Regions from separate parts of the Mesorhizobium sp. M0938 genome, predicted to be linked through region 1. Evidence: predicted binding sites of a transcription regulator. Region 1 holds the regulator's gene; each other region holds the start of a gene.

Region 1 (4,269 bases):
GACCACGAAACGCCAATGACCTTGTCCTTGGCCTGTGCGACCGATGCGAGCGTCAGCGACATGGCGACCCCCGCCAGAATGGCGGCTGCGAATCTTTTCATGATATTCCTCCCTGCACCGCGTGCGGCGCGACCAGACTGACCCGAGGGCCGGCACAAAGGCTCTATTTTTTCGAGCCTCGAAAAAACACTGATCCAACGCCGAAGCGCTGTCAACATCAATTCTGATGGATTTTGATGGCTTTCCGGCTTTTTTTCGAGCCTCGGAATAAACCGTGACAGCGGCTTCTGCTTCTGCCACTATTTGTCCGACATTATCGACGGCTTCCGATTTATGAGTCGCCGCGGTGACAGGGAGGAAGCAGCAGAATGTCGGTTGGAATCCGTCATGACGATTTGCGCCGCCGCAACCGGGCGATGGTGATTTCGGCCGTACGCCGGGCCGGCCAACCATCGCGGACCGAGATCGCGGCAACCACCGGCCTCAGCCATTCGACCATATCGGCGATCTGTTCAGACCTGATCCAGGAAAGCATCCTGACCGAGAGCAGGGCGAGCGAGGCCGTTTCGCTGAAACGCGGCCGGCCGCAGGTCGGCCTCGGCCTCAATCCGGAAGCGGCAGCGGTGTTGGCCGTCGTGTTGTCGCTGAATTTCCTGTCGGTCGCCGTCATCGATTATGCCGGACAAGTCGTCGCCGAGGAACAGCGCCGGCTGGACACGCTGACCATGTCGCGCGACGAGCTGATCGGCGAATGTGTCGCCATCGTCCGGCGACGGCTCGAAGATCCCGACCTCGACGTCCAAAGCGTCGCCCGCATCGCACTGGCGATCCAGGGTATTACGGATTCCCATGCGCGCGCCATGTTGTGGTCGCCGATCACGCCGCAAACGAACATCGCTTTCGCCGACATTCTTGAACGCGAATTCGGCATCCCGGCCATCATGGAAAACGACTGCAACATGATGGCCGTGGCGCTGCGCTGGCGCGACCCGGATCGCTACCGCAACGATTTCATCGCTATTCTCCTCTCACACGGCATCGGTATGGGGCTGGTGCTGAAGGGCGAACTGTTCACCGGCACCCATTCCTCAGGCGGCGAATTCGGCCACATGATCCATCGGCCGGGCGGCGCGCTTTGCCGTTGCGGACGGCGCGGCTGCGTCGAAGCCTATGCCGGCAACTACGCCATCTGGCGCAATGCAAGGCAATTGAGCGAGAATGCCGAACCGGTTGCCGATGTCAGCGATGCCGACATGCGGGCACTGGCGGCCCGGGCGCGCGAGACGGACGGACCGGAGCGCGAAGCCTACCGCAAGGCCGGCGAAGCGCTCGGCTTCGGCCTAGGCAGCCTGTTCGCGCTGATCGATCCGGCGCCGGTCGCCATGGTCGGCGCCAGCGCTGCCGCTTTCGACCTGATCGAGCCTGCCCTGCGCGAAGCCATCGCCCAGACCGCCGGCGGCCAGCATTCGGGTTCGATTTCCTTCGACACCGAGCCGAACGAATTGCCGCTGATCCGCGAAGGCTGCGCCATGCAGGCGCTGAATTTCGTCGACCAGGAGATTTTCGCGCCGGGCGCGCAAGGAAAGTCCGGCACGATCAGGAAGGACGTGGCCTGAGTTCGAAAGGCAAGGAACAAAGGCGGATTGCGACTTGGATGTGTTGAGATTCAGGTCAGGCCACGCCGGAGTCGAAGACGGGCGCGAAACAACCAAACCGGTGGCTTCCGAGAACCGGAACGGAGCGTAACGTTTAAGTACGTACCGGAAACGCAGGAAATCGCCATTCGCGGGCCGGCATCACCTGGAGTATCAGCCTAGTCTTCCCTGATCGCATAGCCCGCGCCGCGGATGGTACGGATGACATCGGGCATGCGACCATTGTTGACCGCCTTGCGCAGCCGCCCGACATGGACGTCCACCGTGCGTTCATCGATGTAAATCGTCTCGCCCCAGACATTGTCGAGCAACTGGCTGCGCGAGAAGACGCGACCGGGGTGCCGCATCATGAATTCGAGCAGCCGGAATTCGGTCGGCCCGAGCCGGATCTCGCTCTTCTTGCGGTAGACCCTGTGCGATTCGCGATCGAGCATGATGTCGCCGACCTTCAGCACGCTGGACAGCACTTCCGGCTTGGCGCGGCGCAGCAGCGCCTTGACTCGGGCCATGAATTCCGGTGTCGAGAACGGCTTGACCAGATAGTCGTCGGCCCCGGTCGAGAGGCCGCGCACCCGGTCGCTCTCCTCGCCGCGCGCGGTCAGCATGATGATCGGCAACCGCTCGGTTTCGGGACGCACCCGAAGACGCCGGCAAAGCTCGATGCCGGAAACTGCCGGCACCATCCAGTCGAGCACCAGAAGATCGGGCACGTTTTCCTGCAGCCGGATTTCGGCCTCGTCGCCGCGTGTCACCACCTCGACCTGATAGCCTTCGGATTCCAGATTGTAGCGGAGGAGGACGCCCAGCGGCTCTTCATCCTCCACCACCATGATGCGCGGCGCGATCATCGATCGGTCACCCCCGTCATGTCGCCGGCGCCGTCGTCGTTTCGTCGAGCTTCGGGCGATCCGCCGGCAACTGCTGCCCGGTCACGACATAGTAGGCGTTTTCGGCGATGTTGGTTACATGATCGCCAATACGCTCGAGATTCTTGGCGCAGAACAGAAGATGCGTGCAGGCGGTGATGTTACGAGGGTCCTCCATCATGTAGGTCAGGAGCTCGCGAAAAACCGCCGTGTATTTGACATCGACCTTCTCGTCGGCGGCGCGTAGTTCCTTCAACGCGTTGGCGTCTCGCGACACGTAGTGCTCGACCACGCCACGGAGCTGTTCGAGAACGAGATCCGCCATTGCGTCGATACCGTGCGAGAGATTACGCGGCGTGGCGCTCTGTCCGACTGCGCTGACCCGCTTGGCTATGTTCTTGGCCAGGTCGCCGATGCGCTCCAGATCGCCGGCCATCCGGATTGCGCCAACCACGGCGCGCAGGTCTTGCGCCATCGGCTGCCGCTTGGCGATCAGTGTGATCGCGCTGTCGTCGAGCTCGCGCTGCCGGGCATCCATGATGGCATCGTCAGAGACGACGCGCTGCGCCATGGCATTGTCCGACGCGAGCAATGCGCGGATCGACGCAGCTACCATCGCGGCGGCAAGCTCGTCCATGTCACGGATCAGCCTGTCGATGTGTTCCAATTCCTCGTCGAAGGAGGCGACGGTATGTTCACCCATGATGCTGTCCTCGTGTTCGAATTCGCCGCCGGACCGCTCAGCCGAACCGGCCGGTGATGTAGTCCTGGGTGCGCTTGTCGTCGGGGTTGGTGAACATTTTGTCGGTCGCGCCTTCCTCGACCAGATAGCCGAGATGGAACATCGCCGTTCGCTGCGACACGCGCGCTGCCTGCTGCATCGAATGGGTGACGATGACGATCGTGTAGTTCTGACGCAGCTCGTCGATCAGCTCCTCGACGCGGGCGGTGGCGATCGGATCGAGCGCTGAGCAGGGCTCGTCCATCAGGATCACTTCCGGCGACACCGCGATGGCGCGCGCGATGCACAGGCGCTGCTGCTGTCCGCCGGAAAGGCCGGTGCCCGATTCGAGCAGGCGATCCTTGACCTCGTTGAACAGGCCGGCCTTCTTCAGGCTCGATTCGACGATGCCGTCCAGCTCCGCCTTGCTTCTGGCCAGACCGTGAATGCGCGGACCGTAGGCGACGTTTTCGTAGATCGACTTCGGAAACGGGTTCGGCTTCTGGAACACCATGCCGACGCGAGCCCGCAGCTCGACGACGTCGATTTTCGGGTCGTAGACATCCTCGTTGTCGAGCGTGATCTTGCCACTTACTCGCGCGATGTCGATCGTGTCGTTCATTCGGTTCAGGCAACGCAGAAAGGTCGACTTGCCGCAACCCGACGGGCCGATCAACGCCGTCACCTGGTTCTCGCGGACATCGAGATCCACGTCGAACAGAGCGCGCTTCTCGCCATAATGAACAGAGACCTTTTCGCCCTTCATCTTGATCGAAGGTTCGTTGGTTCCGCTATTCAGTTTCTGTTCGACGCTGGCTTCCGTCATGATGTTCATATCCTCTAACTCCTTACCAGCGCCGCTCGAAGCGCCTGCGCAGTATCACCGCGATGGCATTCATGATGACCAAAAACACTAGCAAAATCAAAATCGCCGCCGAAGTCTTCTGCTGGAATCCAGCTTCCGGGAAATCGGCCCACATGAATATCTGCACCGGCAGGATCGTCGCGGGATCGGTGAAGCCGCCGG
Region 2 (4,269 bases), on a different contig from region 1:
AGATATGCCGGAACGGGCCGAGCGGAGTTATGTCCTTGGCCGAGAGCCAGGCAAACGGCAAGCTGAGAACGACACCTATTGCTGTTCCAACGAGCGCTATTTGGAAGGTTTCGACCATGCGCCAGAAAACCCGCAGGAGGAAACCTGGCTCGATATTTGGGGGTATCATGCGGCCGACGAGATGAGCCATGCGGGGCACTCCACCTGCCAGTTGTTCAGGCGAAGGTGCGACCTGCCCGGCGGAAACGATCACGAGAGCGGCCAAAGCGACGGCAAAGCTGAAAGTGAGGGGCGAGACCGACGGAACCCGGCTCGGCGAAAGGCGGTCATGCATCGAAGACATCTTTCAGATCAGCGCGGGTCACCTGCGCCGTCGGCCGGTCGAAGAAGACCTTGCCCGCCTTGAGCGCTATCAAACGATCGGAATAGTCGAGAGCATGCTCCATGTCGTGCGTGGTGTAGACCAAGGTTATCGCTTGTTCTTGGGTGAGTTCGGAGAAGACTCGCATCACATCATGCCCAGCTGCCGGATCGAGACTTGCCGCCGGTTCGTCTGCTATCAAAAGCTTCGGACGCCGGATCAACGCACGGGCGATCGCCACCCGCTGCGCCTGCCCTCCGGAAAGCGCGTCGGCGCGGGCGCCTGCCTTGCCGAGAAGCCGCACGTCGGCGAGTGCCTGCATTGCTTCCTCGCGCCAGTGTTGCTTCGCGATGGAATGGTGCCAGCCGCGCCAGCCGCCGGGCAGCCCGAGCTTGCCCTGCAAGACGTTTGTAAGAACGGATTGGCGGCTGACCAATCCGTGGTGCTGGAAGACAAATCCGATCTGCCTGCGTATGCGTCGCAGTTGGGCGACGGACGGCGCCGAGCGGAAGCTTTCGCCGAGGGTGACGACCTCGCCATCACTCGACGGTAAAAGACCGATGAGGCATTTGAGCAGGGTGGATTTTCCAGCGCCGTTCGAGCCAATCAGGGCAACCCGTTCGCGCGATGCTATGTTGAGGCCGATATTGGAGAAAATGATCTTTCCGTTCGCATAGCTCTTCGCAAGATCGTGCGCGCGAATGATTGCTGTCATGTTGACCTCTTGGCCCAGACCGGGATTACGACGTAGGCCGGCGGTTTAACCGCCGGCCTTTACGATGAAGCAAAGAGCGGGCCTCAGTTTACGAAGTCGGTGAGGGTCTCGATTCCGATCGTGCGGTACATCGAGCGGACATAATCGTAGTCCGAGTCCCTGACATCCGTCAGGAAGAAACCGCCCTTGAATTTCTGGTTGTCCTCTCCTGTCAGGATCGCTTTCATCAGCTCGTTGCCATTCTTCGCAAAGGCATCGCGGACCTTGGCGAATACGTCGTCTGAAATGTCCTTGCGGGCGACAAGAATGTCGTTCGGCAGATCGCGGCCCCGTGCGATTACCGAGAAGGCGGTGTCGGGGAACGCTTCCCGAACCGAGTTCAGGTAGCCGAAATTCAGACCGATAGCGGCGATGTCGCCGCGGATGAGAGCCTCAGCCGCGATGTTGCGCGATATGATCACTGGTTCGTAGTCTGCGGCGTACTTCAGATTGAAATCGGCCAGCGCCTGCGCGGGGCCGAGGTGCTGGGAGGTGGAGCCGACCGAACCGAATGCGATCTTCTTGCCCTTCAGGTCTTCAATCGAGCGGATCGGTCCATTCGCCAGCACGGCGATCTGAGCGAAATAATCGGGGCGCTGCCAGGCAACAACAATCTTCGGTTGGCTCAATTCCTTCATGACCACGTATTCAGCAGGACCTGTCAGGACAAGATCGACCTGCCCGGAATTTATGGCCTCGACGGCAGTGGTCCGCGAGCTGACCGGAAACAGGTCGATTTCGAGACCGGTCGCCTCTTCGAGAGCGGTCTGGAAAGCGCCGAATTCCTGCTGAAGAGCTTCCAGCCCCTCCATGTCGGTTACCGCGAATTTCACCGATTCCGCAAAAGCCGGAAGGGCGGTGGCGAGTGTTATGGCGAGTGCGGTTGCGATGGTGCGGATCATCATTTTTCCTTTGCTGTATAGACAGGAAACTGTTACCCGCTTACCCGTATACGCAGCAGATGACGTGCTCGTGACATTTCGTCGGCGCCTCCGGCAGCCTTTGCTTTTTGAGGGATACAGTGAACTGGCACATCCAGGGTGGTCGCATCCTTACCGACCAGGGGCTTGAAACGGCGGATCTGAGCGTTACCGGCGGGATACTGTCAGAGGTGCAAGCGGCCCATGCGTCCACAATCGATGCCGATGGTCTGCTCGTGCTTCCGGGAATCGTCGATATCCACGGCGACGGCTTCGAGCGGCAAATCATGCCGCGGCCGGGCGTCCGCTTCGACACCGCATTGGCGCTGAAAGATACGGACCGCCAGCTTGTCGCCAATGGCGTAACCACGGCCTTCCACGGCGTCACGGTGTCATGGGAGCCCGGACTTCGCTCGCTCGACGCTGCCAAACAACTGATCGGCGCAGTCTGCGATCTCCGCGACACTCTCAGCTGCGATACGCGTTTGCATCTGCGCTGGGAGACCTTCGCGCTTGATCAGATGGCGCAGGTCGTACAATGGCTGTCCCTTTCGCCACAACCGATCGTCGCTTTCAACGATCATACAAGCGGGTCGGTCATGAACGGCACGATCGCCCGCAAGATCGGCCAGATGGCGGAACGGTCCGGCTTGAGCCGAGAGGACTATATGACGTTGCTCGACCAGATTTGGTCCCGCCGGACCGAGGTGGCGATCGCGATCGAGCAACTGGCCGCGACCGCACGGGCCAATGGCAATGTGCTTCTTGCCCATGACGAAGCATCGCCCGAGGAACGCGCATATTTCCGCGCGCTCGGCGCAAAGGCCTCGGAATTTCCACTGACGCTCGAAACAGCGAAGGCCGCGCGGCAAATGGGCGAGGATGTGATCCTCGGTGCGCCCAACGTTGTGCGCGGCGGCAGCCACAATGGTGCACTAAATGCCACAGAAGCCATCAGAGCCGGGCTCTGCACCGTGCTGACCAGCGACTACCACTATCCTTCGCCTCTGCATGCGGCCTTCAGGTTGTCTTCGCCAGACGCCAGCGACTTCCCCTTGATCTGGAATCTGATCTCGGCAAACCCGGCTCGGGTAGCCGGCCTAGACGATCGCGGCTCGCTTGTTGCCGGCCGCAGGGCGGATCTGATCTTGGTTGATGCCGGCGATCCAGCGCATCCGCATGTGGTGGCCACCATGGTCCATGGACAAATTGTCTATTCCTCTGGACTCTCCCGCGTAGACCGACGGTCGGCACAACGATCGCCGGTGAACAGGGCTTCATGAACCAGAATACGAAAATTCCAACACTACACGAGCGCAGCGGCAATCGCCTTCTGGCCTTTGACGGGTTGGTCTTTCGGCCACGCAGCGATACGCCAATCTGGCAGCAGATCTACGATCACATCTTCAATCTGATCGAGAGCGGCAGTCTTGCGCCGGGTAGCCAACTCCCCGGAGAAACGCATCTGGCGGAGAAACTCGCGGTCACCCGCATTACGCTTCGCCGGGCGCTGCAGCAATTACAGCATGAGGGCCACCTCACCGCCCGCAAGGGCGTAGGTATCTTTGTGCGAAACCTGCCCTCGACATTCACGGTTCGCGACGGACAGCGCTTTCTCGACAATTTCGAAGCCCACGGCCAGGAAATCGGCACCCAGACGCTGCTGGTTCTCCGCGAACCGGCCGGAGCGGCCGTGGCGGAGCGGTTGCGTCTCGCACCTGATACTCTCGTTATAAGGCTGTGCCGGATAAGGACGTCCGATAAGCAGCCGGTTTACGTCAATACCAAGGTTTTTCCGGCCCATCTCTTTCCCGACTTCGAGCAGAGATACGATGTGCGTCAGTCGGTGACCGATGTTTTCCGCGCGCATGGCATCGAGAATTACCGGCGAGCCGAGACACGTATCAGTGGCGGCTTTGCATCCCCCGATGAAGCGGAGATCCTGCGGCTGACGCCCGGGACACCAGTATTCCGCATCAATGCCGTCAACGAGGACCGCAACGGCGTACCAATCGAATGGACCCGCGGTACCTGGCCGCTGACGTCAGTCGAATTCGTGTTCTGATTCTGGCGCATGCCCGTCTTCAAGCGAGTGTCGGAATATCCAGCCGGATCCATTGCCAGGGGCGGCCGGCTGGCAGATTCTCTTCGCCCGTGAATGGCGACATGATCGTCAAATCGGCCGTAGCTGTCTATGGTTGATAAAGAACCCGTTGTTGAGCGTACTTCCCACG
Region 3 (4,269 bases), on a different contig from region 1:
GATTCTCATCACCCTCACCGCTTTTTCCGCACCCGGTGTTTTCACCACCAAGATTGCAGCAGCATTGCGGAGCTTGAAGGGCAGTCAGCTAATGCTGCTGCAGATGCAGAAAACCTGGACCAGGGCGTGTCGAGATTCTTCCGATCTTTCAGATATCATCCCGGTCGAGAACCAGATCGGCCGGACCGAACCGGTCTTTTGCGGTGAATTGCTGATGCCAGTAGGGGTAGAGAACGGGCGGGCGGCTGACCGCATCGAGCCGTTTGCGGTCGTCGTCGGTAAGCACCAGGCTTGCAGCGGCGATATTGTCCTTGAACTGGGCTTCGGTTCGGCCGCCGATCACTAGCGAGCTGACCGCGGGCCGACCGAGCAGCCAGGCAAGCGCCACCTGCGCGGCCGACACGCCATGGTTCTTGCCGACATAGGCAAGCACGTCGACGATCCTCCACAGCCGGTCCTCGTCGCGGATCGGCGGTTCCTTCCAGCCGCTGAGCTGGCGGGAGGTGGCCTGGTCGCGATGGTATTTGCCCGACAGCAATCCACCGGCGAGCGGGCTCCACACCAGCACGCCAAGCCCCTGGTCGACCGAGATCGGCAGCAGTTCATATTCGGCTTCGCGCGCTTCCAGCGTGTAGTGGATCTGCTGGGTGACGAAGCGCGGCTGGTGCTGACGATCGCTGATCCCCAGCGCCTTCATCACCTGCCAGCCGGAATAGTTGGAACAGCCGACATAGCGGACCTTGCCCTGAGTGACGAGCGTGTCGAGCGCGGCGATGGTCTCCTCGAGCGGCGTCGTGCCGTCCCATTCGTGCAGGAAATAGATGTCGATGACATCGGTCCTGAGGCGCTTCAGGCTTTTTTCGCACTCGCGGATCAGATGGTAGCGCGACAGTCCTTCGTCGTTGGGGCCTGTGCCGATCCGCATGCGCGCCTTGGAGGCGATCAGCACATCGCCCTTGCGTTTGCCGCCGAGCGCTTCGCCGATGATCTCTTCCGAAAGCCCGTTCGAGTAGACATTGGCGGTGTCGATGAGATTGACGCCGGAATCGATGCAGAGGTCGATCATCCGGCGCGCCTCGTCGAGATCGGTCTTGCCGACCGCCGAAAATGCGCCGGCGCCGCCAAAGGTCATGGTGCCCATGGTCAGCGTCGAAACCTTCAGCCCTGAACGGCCGAGAGTGCGGTATTCCATGTCAGATCCTCGCAATTGCGTTGAGAAGGGCTGGCTCGAAGATAGCCCGAAATGAGCTGGCATTTGTAGGACAACTTGCAAGGCTTGTCGCCCATGCCGTGGGGGGCGGGTCGATCACATCTCACGGATTTGGCCGGCCGGCGCAGAGGCCGACTGCAATAAAACCGTCATTGCGGGTCTATATCAAGTCGGCTCAGGGTTCCGTCTTCGGCTCGGTTGGCCGGGAGGCAGGCGCCCTGCCAGAAGCCGACAGGGGCTCGCACGCGGAGCAGCGCAATGACCGAAGCAAAACAAAATTCTCCTGCCAAGGATTGGCTGGAGGCGGAGCTAGCCGACACGCTCGACGAAGACTACGAGCTGGAAATGTCGGAACCGGCGCTGTCGCTGGAAATCGCCAAGATCTACAAGAAAGCGCATCCGCCCTCGATGGATCGCCAGCAGTATTTTCGCGATCTGATCACGCTGCAGTCCGAATTGATCAAGCTGCAGTCCTGGGTGGCTTACCACAAGAAGAAGCTGGTGGTGGTTTTCGAGGGCCGCGACTCGGCCGGCAAGGGCGGCGTCATCAAGCGCATCACCCAGCGGCTCAATCCGCGCATCTGCCGCGTCGTCGCCTTGCCGGCGCCGACCGAGCGCGAGAAGTCGCAATGGTATTTCCAGCGCTATGTCCCGCATCTGCCGGCAGGCGGCGAGATCGTGCTGTTCGACCGCTCCTGGTACAACCGCTCCGGCGTCGAGCGGGTGATGGGATTTGCCGAGCCGGATCAGGTCGAGGAGTTCTTCCGCGACGTGCCGGAGTTCGAGCGCATGCTTGTCCGTTCCGGCATCACACTGGTCAAATATTGGTTCTCCATCACCGACGAGGAGCAGCAGATGCGATTTCAGATGCGCATCCATGATCCGATGAAGCAGTGGAAGTTGTCGCCGATGGACCTGCAGTCGCGCGTGCGCTGGGAGCAGTACACCAAGGCCAAGGAAGAGACGTTCGCCCGCACCAACATTCCCGAAGCGCCTTGGTTCATCGTCGAGGGCAACGATAAGAAGCGTGCACGGCTGAACTGCATCGACCATCTCCTCAAGCAGATGCCTTATGAGGAAGTCCCGCACGAGGAAATCATACTGCCGGAGCGCGTCTTCAATCCCGAATACGAGCGCCAGGTGCTGCCGCGCGAGCTCTACGTGCCGGAGAAGTATTGAGGCCGGAGTTCGGCGATATTTCTGAACTGCTGCGCTTTTCGGCCTTAGTCACGGCATGGATCCTAGGGTCTGCGCTCCGCTTCGCGTCGCTTCGCCCTAGGATGACGAATGGATAGGAGCCTCGGCCAATCGCAAACGTTGGCGATTAGCCTAAAATAGCCACCTGCCTTCGTCATCCTAGGGCGGAGCAGGAGCGAAGCGACGTCGCGAAGACCCTAGGATCCATGCCGTTCCTTTCGGGCGCCGCTGCGATGCAGACAAATACCCGCGATTTCTTTTCACTTACACCCGCTCAATAATGACGTGCGTGGCATTCGGCGTCGCGACCTGCTCGCTGCAGCGGTAGCCGAGCTTGAGCATGTCGATGCCGGCAAACAGGTTCTCGCCGGAGCCTAGCAGCATCGGCGAGATCGTCAGATGCATGTCGTCGACGAGCTTTTCCCTGAGATATTGCCGGATCGTGGCGACGCCACCGCCGAGCCGGATATCCTTGCCTTTGGCAGCTGCTTTCGCCTTTTCCAGCGCCGAGTGGATACCGTCAGTCACGAAATGGAAGGTCGTGCCGCCCTCCATGACGATAGGATCGCGCGGATGGTGGGTGAGCACGAAGGCTGGCACATGGTAAGGCGGATTGTCTCCCCACCAGCCTTTCCAACTTTCATCCGGCCACTCGCCGCGGATCGGCCCGAACATGTTGCGGCCCATTATCCACGCCCCGACGTTTTCGAAGCTGCGCGCCACGAACCCGTCGTCCGTGTCGGTCGTCCCGCGATCGTCGCCGGACATGTTGCGGAAGGTTCGGGTGCCGAACATCCAATTGTGCAGGGCTTCCCCGCCGACGCCCAGCGGCTCTTTCAGGTCCTGGTCGGGACCGGCGCCGAAGCCATCGATCGACAGAGTGAAAGCGTTGACCCGAAGTCTGGACATGGGGTACCTCCTCGATAACCAGTTGTGAAATGCAAGCAGCTTTGTTTTTAGCTATACTGATTGCATTTTGCAAGCGGTATTTTGGCGGCTAGTTGGGCCAACCGCATCAAGATTACAGCCAAGACGAGTGGTTGCAGCAGTTACTCGCGCTGCGATGCCTCGAGGATGCGCTCGACAGCTATGCGTAGCGGCGACAGACTGTCTGTCACCACGGTCCAGACGATAGCGTCGGACGTCTTGTGGTATTCGTGACGCAAAATATTGCCTATTCCACGAATCTGTTTCCAGGGAATTTCTGGAGCAAGAGCGATCAAATCGTCCGGGATGTGCCGGGTGGCTTCGGATATAATCTCGATGCCGCGCTCTACCCCATGACGAAGCAGCCAGTCATCCCGAAAGTCGTCCAGAGTCTTGCCGGCGGTGGCAGTGCCGATGCCATCCAAGGCCGCTATGATCTCGGCTAGGATCGGCTCAATCCGGCGGACTGCCATCAGAACACGCGCACGGCCGATTGTTCGATCTCGGCCTTCAGCATAGGATGAAGGCTGTCGCGTGTGGTGATGTCGATTTCCGTTGACATCTTCTCTTCCAGAAATTGCTTGATGCCAACCAGATCGATCAGAGAGAAGCGCCGCGCCGGATCATAGTCGATGAACAGATCAAGATCGCTGTCCGGTTGTGCATCGTCCCGCGCCGCCGACCCGAACAGATAAAGCGAAGTCGCGCCCATGCCTTTGATGGCATCTGCGTTTCTCTGCAACCGTTCGATGACCTCATTCCTGCTCATAGGTCCATTCTAGCGGATTGCATCAAAATCCCAAAATGATTGCGAGTATCTACCCCTTCAGCATCGTCGCCACTTCGGGCGCGAAATAGGTGAGAATGCCGTCGCAGCCGGCGCGCTTGAAGGCCAGCAGCGATTCCAACATCGCCTTGTCTCCGTCGATCCAGCC
Region 4 (4,269 bases), 300 kb from region 1:
CCGGCGTAGCCGCTCTGATCGATCCTTCTCGCCCCCGTTGTCCGTCAGTTCCGGACCGTTGCGCGCTTCGACGCCGCGGCATGGACTTTGGATCTGCGTTCCGCTTCGCATTCGCTCCACCCAAGGATGTCTCCTCAGGCCGACCGCACCGGATCGAGCGTCATCTTGTAGAGTTCGTTGTCGTCGCGATCCATCAGCCGCACCGTCATCTGTTCGGTGGCGCCGTCAATGTCGACGAGGCCGAAGAACTGCAGGCCGGCCGACGGCGGCAGGTTTTGGCCCTGCTCGGCGGTCGGCGCCTTGATGAATTTCAGCTCCGGCCCGAAGGTCATGTCGAAATCATTGGGGCCGAAAGTGCCGGCGTGGAGCGGACCCGAAACGAATTCCCAGAACGGATTGAAATCCTGGAACTGCGCCTTGTCAGGATTGTAGTAATGCGCCGCCGTGTAATGCACGTCGGCGGTCAGCCAGACGGTGTTGCTGATGCCAGCGTTCTTTATATAGCGAAGAAGATCGGCAATTTCCAGTTCGCGGCCCTTGGCCGGACCATTGTCGCCATTGCTGACGGCCTCGGCGCCGGCCTTCTCAGTGGCATCGTTCCAGACGACGAGACCAAGTGGCATGTCGGCAGCAATGACTTTCCAAGTCGCGTTGGAATTTGCCAGCTCGCGCTTCAGCCACTTCGTCTGCTGTTCGCCGAGAATGCGCGATTGCGGCGTTACCGTATCCTGCATGCCAGGGCCATTGGCGCCGCGATAGGAACGCATGTCGAGGAAGAACACGTCGAGCAACGGCCCATAGGCGACCTTGCGATAGACCCGGCCGGGTTCCGACGGCTCGTAGCGGATCGTCGTCATCTCCTGGAAAGCGCGTGCCGCGCGTGCTGCCAGCACATGAATGGATTTTTCCGAGTAGCGGTCGTCGGCGCTCAGGTCCTTCGAATCCGACCAGTTGTTCACCACCTCGTGGTCGTCCCACTGGTAGAAGGTCGGGCAGATGGCGTTGAGCCCCAGGACGTTCCTGTCCATCAAATTGTACTTCCACTGACCCCGGTACTCGTCCAGCGTCTCGGCAACTTTGCGCTTTTCGTCGATGAGAACAGTATTCTTCCACTTGCCGCCGCCGGGCAGGTCCGCCTCGTCCTTCATCGGGCCATCGGCATAGATGGTGTCGCCGGAATGCAGGAAGAAGTCGGGCGTATGCTTGCCGATCGTGGCGTAAGTCTTCATGCCGGTGTCGTCGATGCCCCAACCCTGGCCGGCTGTGTCGCCCGACCAGGCGAACCGGATATTGCGCTTCGAGGCCGGCGCCGTGCGGAAACGGCCGACGATCGGCTCGGAGACGGCGTTGATGTCGGCGAGATCGGCCGCTGTCATGCGGTAGAAGATGTCCTGATCGGAGGCGAGGTCGGTGAGCAGCCGCTTCACCGTGTAGTCGCTTGCCGGCGAGGTATCGAGCGGCGCAAGGCGGACGGCGTTGGCGAAATTCTCGGTCGAGGAGACTTCGAACATGACGCGCGACGGGCGATCGGTGCGCGTCCAGATCATGCCGCCGGTGGCGTCGACGTCGCCGGACTGGACGCCATGGGTGAATGCCGGCCGCTGATTGGCGCGCGAATAATAGGGCAGCGCGAGGCCCGAGGCGCCGACGAGGCCAATGGCGCTCGCCGACGTGACGAAAGCGCGGCGCGAAATCTTGTTCATGGCTGTCTCCTGGATGGCGTTGAACGTCGCCGCCAAGCTCCAGCGTCAATGTTTCAGCCGCATCTCGAAACCATGAAGGTTTCATAACAATCGACAGGCAGAAAACGTCATTCAAACGGGGCAGCCTGATCGTCAGGCCACCCTTTTTAAAGTTTCGGCCGCGAAGGTGTGTTGAGATTCAGGTCAGGCCGAGTCGAAAATGGTGGTTTCCGAGAACCGGAGCGGAGCGTACTTTTGGTACGTGAGCACCGGAAGCGCAGGAAACCGCCGTTTGCAGGCCGGCTTCACCTGAATATCAGCACACCTCAAGCCGCCTGCGGTTCCGGCTCGAATGCCGGACGGCTGGTGTTAATCAACAGCGAGATACAGGCTGCGGCTATTGCCGTCATGCCGGCGATGAGGAAGGCAAGCTCGTAATTGCCCTGCAATTCACGCATGGTGCCGCCGAAGAAAGCAGCGGTCGCCGCACCCACCTGGTGGCCGGCGACGATCCAGCCGAAGACGATCGGCCCGCTGCGGTCGCCGAACGCCTCGTTTGACAGTCTGAGTGTCGGCGGCACGGTGGCGATCCAGTCCAATCCATAAAGCACCGCGAAGATGATCAGGCTGGTCGACGAGAAGCCGGAATAGGGCAGATAGATCAGCGACAGGCCGCGGATCGCGTAGTAGACGCCGAGCAGCTTGCGGGGATCGAAGCGGTCGGTGAGCCATCCCGATAGCGTCGTGCCGATCAGGTCGAAGATGCCCATCAGCGACAGCAGGCCGGCGGCTTGCACTTGGCCGATGCCCATGTCGCCGCAAAACGCGATCAGGTGCGTGCCGACCAGTCCATTGGTGGTGAAGCCGCAGATGAAGAAGGTGGCAAACAGATACCAGAACACGCGGGTGCCGGCGGCACGGCGCAGCGTGCCGAGCGTTTGCATGAGAAAATTGCCTTGCGAGGCCGGCGGAAGCGGCGGCACGTCGTCGGCGTCCGCACCATAGCGCACCATGCCGATCGAAGCCGGACGCTCCGGCACCAGCAGCCAGACCAGCGGCACCATGCAAGCGGTGGCGATCGCAATGACTATGGCGACCGGCTTCCAGCCGCCCGATTGGGCGAGCGCGGCGAGCAGCGGCAGAAACACCAACAGGCCGGTGGCGGCGGAGGCCGACATCAGACCCATCACCAGGCCGCGATTGGTCTTGAACCAGCGATTGACGATGGTGGCGCCAAGCGCCGTGGCGACCGCGCCCGAACCAACGCCGGAGAATACGCCCCAGGTGAGGAGCAGGTGCCACGGCTGGGTCATCAACAGGCTGAGCGCCGTCGAGCCGGACATCATCACCAGCGATGCGAGCAGCGTGCGGCGCAGCCCGATCCGTTCCATCAGGGCCGCGGCAAACGGCCCGGTCAAGCCGTAGAGGAAGATGCCGATCGCCGCGGCGAGCGAGACGACGTCGCGCCGCCAGCCGAAACTCTCCTCCAGCGGCAGCATCATGACCGACGGTGCCGACCGGAGGCCCGCTGCGATCAACAGACAGAGGAAAATGACGGCGACCACGACGAAAGCGTAGCGCTGGCCAAACGGGCGGGATTGGACTATCATGTTACTGACCGGTACGTTGCAATTGCTTGAAGCCATCCATACGTACCGGTCAGTAACATTGTCAAGAGAGTCGTTGCATGCCATCGGACAAAAATATTGAAACGTCCATCAAAGACCCTCACGCGTCAGCCTTGCCGCGCGCCGGCGAAAAAATCCTTCGCGTGGCCCGCGACCTGTTCTACCGGCAAGGCATCCGGGCGATTGGCGTCGACGAGATCGTACGGCGCGCCGGCGTCACCAAGCCCAGCCTCTATCGCAGCTTTCCGTCCAAGGACGAGTTGGCGGCGTCCTATCTCCGGCAATACGACCTCGAGTTCTGGGCCCGCTTCGACGAGGCGGTGGCTGCCCATCCCGGCGATCCGCGCGCGCAGATCGCCGCCTTCCTGACCCGCGTCGGCAAGCGCACGCAAAAACCCGACTATCGCGGCTGCGGCATGACCAATGCGGCCGTGGAATATCCCGAACGTGGCCACCCGGCCCGCATCGTGAGTGAGGCCAACAAACAGGAATTGCGCCGCCGCCTGCGCGCCATGGCGGCGACGATGGGTGCCGGCGACGCCGATACGCTGGGCGACGGGCTGCTGCTTCTGATCGAGGGCGCCTATATCAGCGGGCAGCTGTTCGGCGCCGGCGGACCGGCGAAATCCGTCGCCCGCAACGCCGACCTCCTGATCGAAGCGAGCTTGAAGAAATAGCGTTTGGATTACAGCGCCGCGCGTCCTTTCGGACGCGCAAAGGACGCTGTAACACTTTGATTCTGCGCATGATCCTTTCCGAAATCGGTTTCGATTTTCGGGGTCATGCGATACGCTACGGCAGCCCGAAACGGAGTTGCCTGCGATGCGTGCTCTTTTGATGATCCCGCTTGCCCTCGCCGCCCTCAGCCAGGCTGCCCAGGCCGGCGATATTTCCAGCGCCTACACCGATCTCGACGCGAAGAAGGACTGCGTGACCTATGCGCAGGCGGAGGAAGACGA

The links. Region 1 encodes PhoB, which activates phosphate uptake and scavenging genes when phosphate is short. Its sites were predicted from a motif close to TGTCATNNANCTGTCAT; they were not measured.
Region 2: the regulator PhoB is predicted to act here: its motif matches at 2,077-2,093, upstream of NKH73_RS06955 (PhnD/SsuA/transferrin family substrate-binding protein).
Region 3: the regulator PhoB is predicted to act here: its motif matches at 1,347-1,363, upstream of ppk2 (polyphosphate kinase 2).
Region 4: the regulator PhoB is predicted to act here: its motif matches at 1,776-1,792, upstream of NKH73_RS04375 (alkaline phosphatase D family protein).

What each region holds. Positions count from the first base shown of each region.
Region 1 is NZ_JAMYNS010000002.1:55,851-60,119, forward strand. Features, by position in the region: gene xylF (D-xylose ABC transporter substrate-binding protein) at 1-101, opposite strand, end outside; gene NKH73_RS02910 (ROK family protein) at 369-1,616, shown strand; gene phoB (phosphate regulon transcriptional regulator PhoB) at 1,814-2,503, opposite strand; gene phoU (phosphate signaling complex protein PhoU) at 2,520-3,224, opposite strand; gene pstB (phosphate ABC transporter ATP-binding protein PstB) at 3,262-4,077, opposite strand; gene pstA (phosphate ABC transporter permease PstA) at 4,091-4,269, opposite strand, start outside.
Region 2 is NZ_JAMYNS010000003.1:334,694-338,962, forward strand. Features, by position in the region: gene phnE (phosphonate ABC transporter, permease protein PhnE) at 1-343, opposite strand, end outside; gene NKH73_RS06950 (phosphonate ABC transporter ATP-binding protein) at 327-1,076, opposite strand; gene NKH73_RS06955 (PhnD/SsuA/transferrin family substrate-binding protein) at 1,160-2,017, opposite strand; gene NKH73_RS06960 (alpha-D-ribose 1-methylphosphonate 5-triphosphate diphosphatase) at 2,137-3,318, shown strand; gene phnF (phosphonate metabolism transcriptional regulator PhnF) at 3,315-4,100, shown strand.
Region 3 is NZ_JAMYNS010000029.1:20,947-25,215, reverse strand. Features, by position in the region: gene NKH73_RS30650 (response regulator transcription factor) at 1-9, opposite strand, end outside; gene NKH73_RS30645 (aldo/keto reductase) at 149-1,192, opposite strand; gene ppk2 (polyphosphate kinase 2) at 1,469-2,389, shown strand; gene NKH73_RS30635 (dihydrofolate reductase family protein) at 2,672-3,316, opposite strand; gene NKH73_RS30630 (HepT-like ribonuclease domain-containing protein) at 3,457-3,807, opposite strand; gene NKH73_RS30625 (nucleotidyltransferase family protein) at 3,807-4,103, opposite strand; gene hemB (porphobilinogen synthase) at 4,153-4,269, opposite strand, start outside.
Region 4 is NZ_JAMYNS010000002.1:352,970-357,238, forward strand. Features, by position in the region: gene NKH73_RS04375 (alkaline phosphatase D family protein) at 135-1,703, opposite strand; gene NKH73_RS04380 (MFS transporter) at 2,009-3,292, opposite strand; gene NKH73_RS04385 (TetR/AcrR family transcriptional regulator) at 3,370-3,987, shown strand; gene NKH73_RS04390 (hypothetical protein) at 4,133-4,269, shown strand, end outside.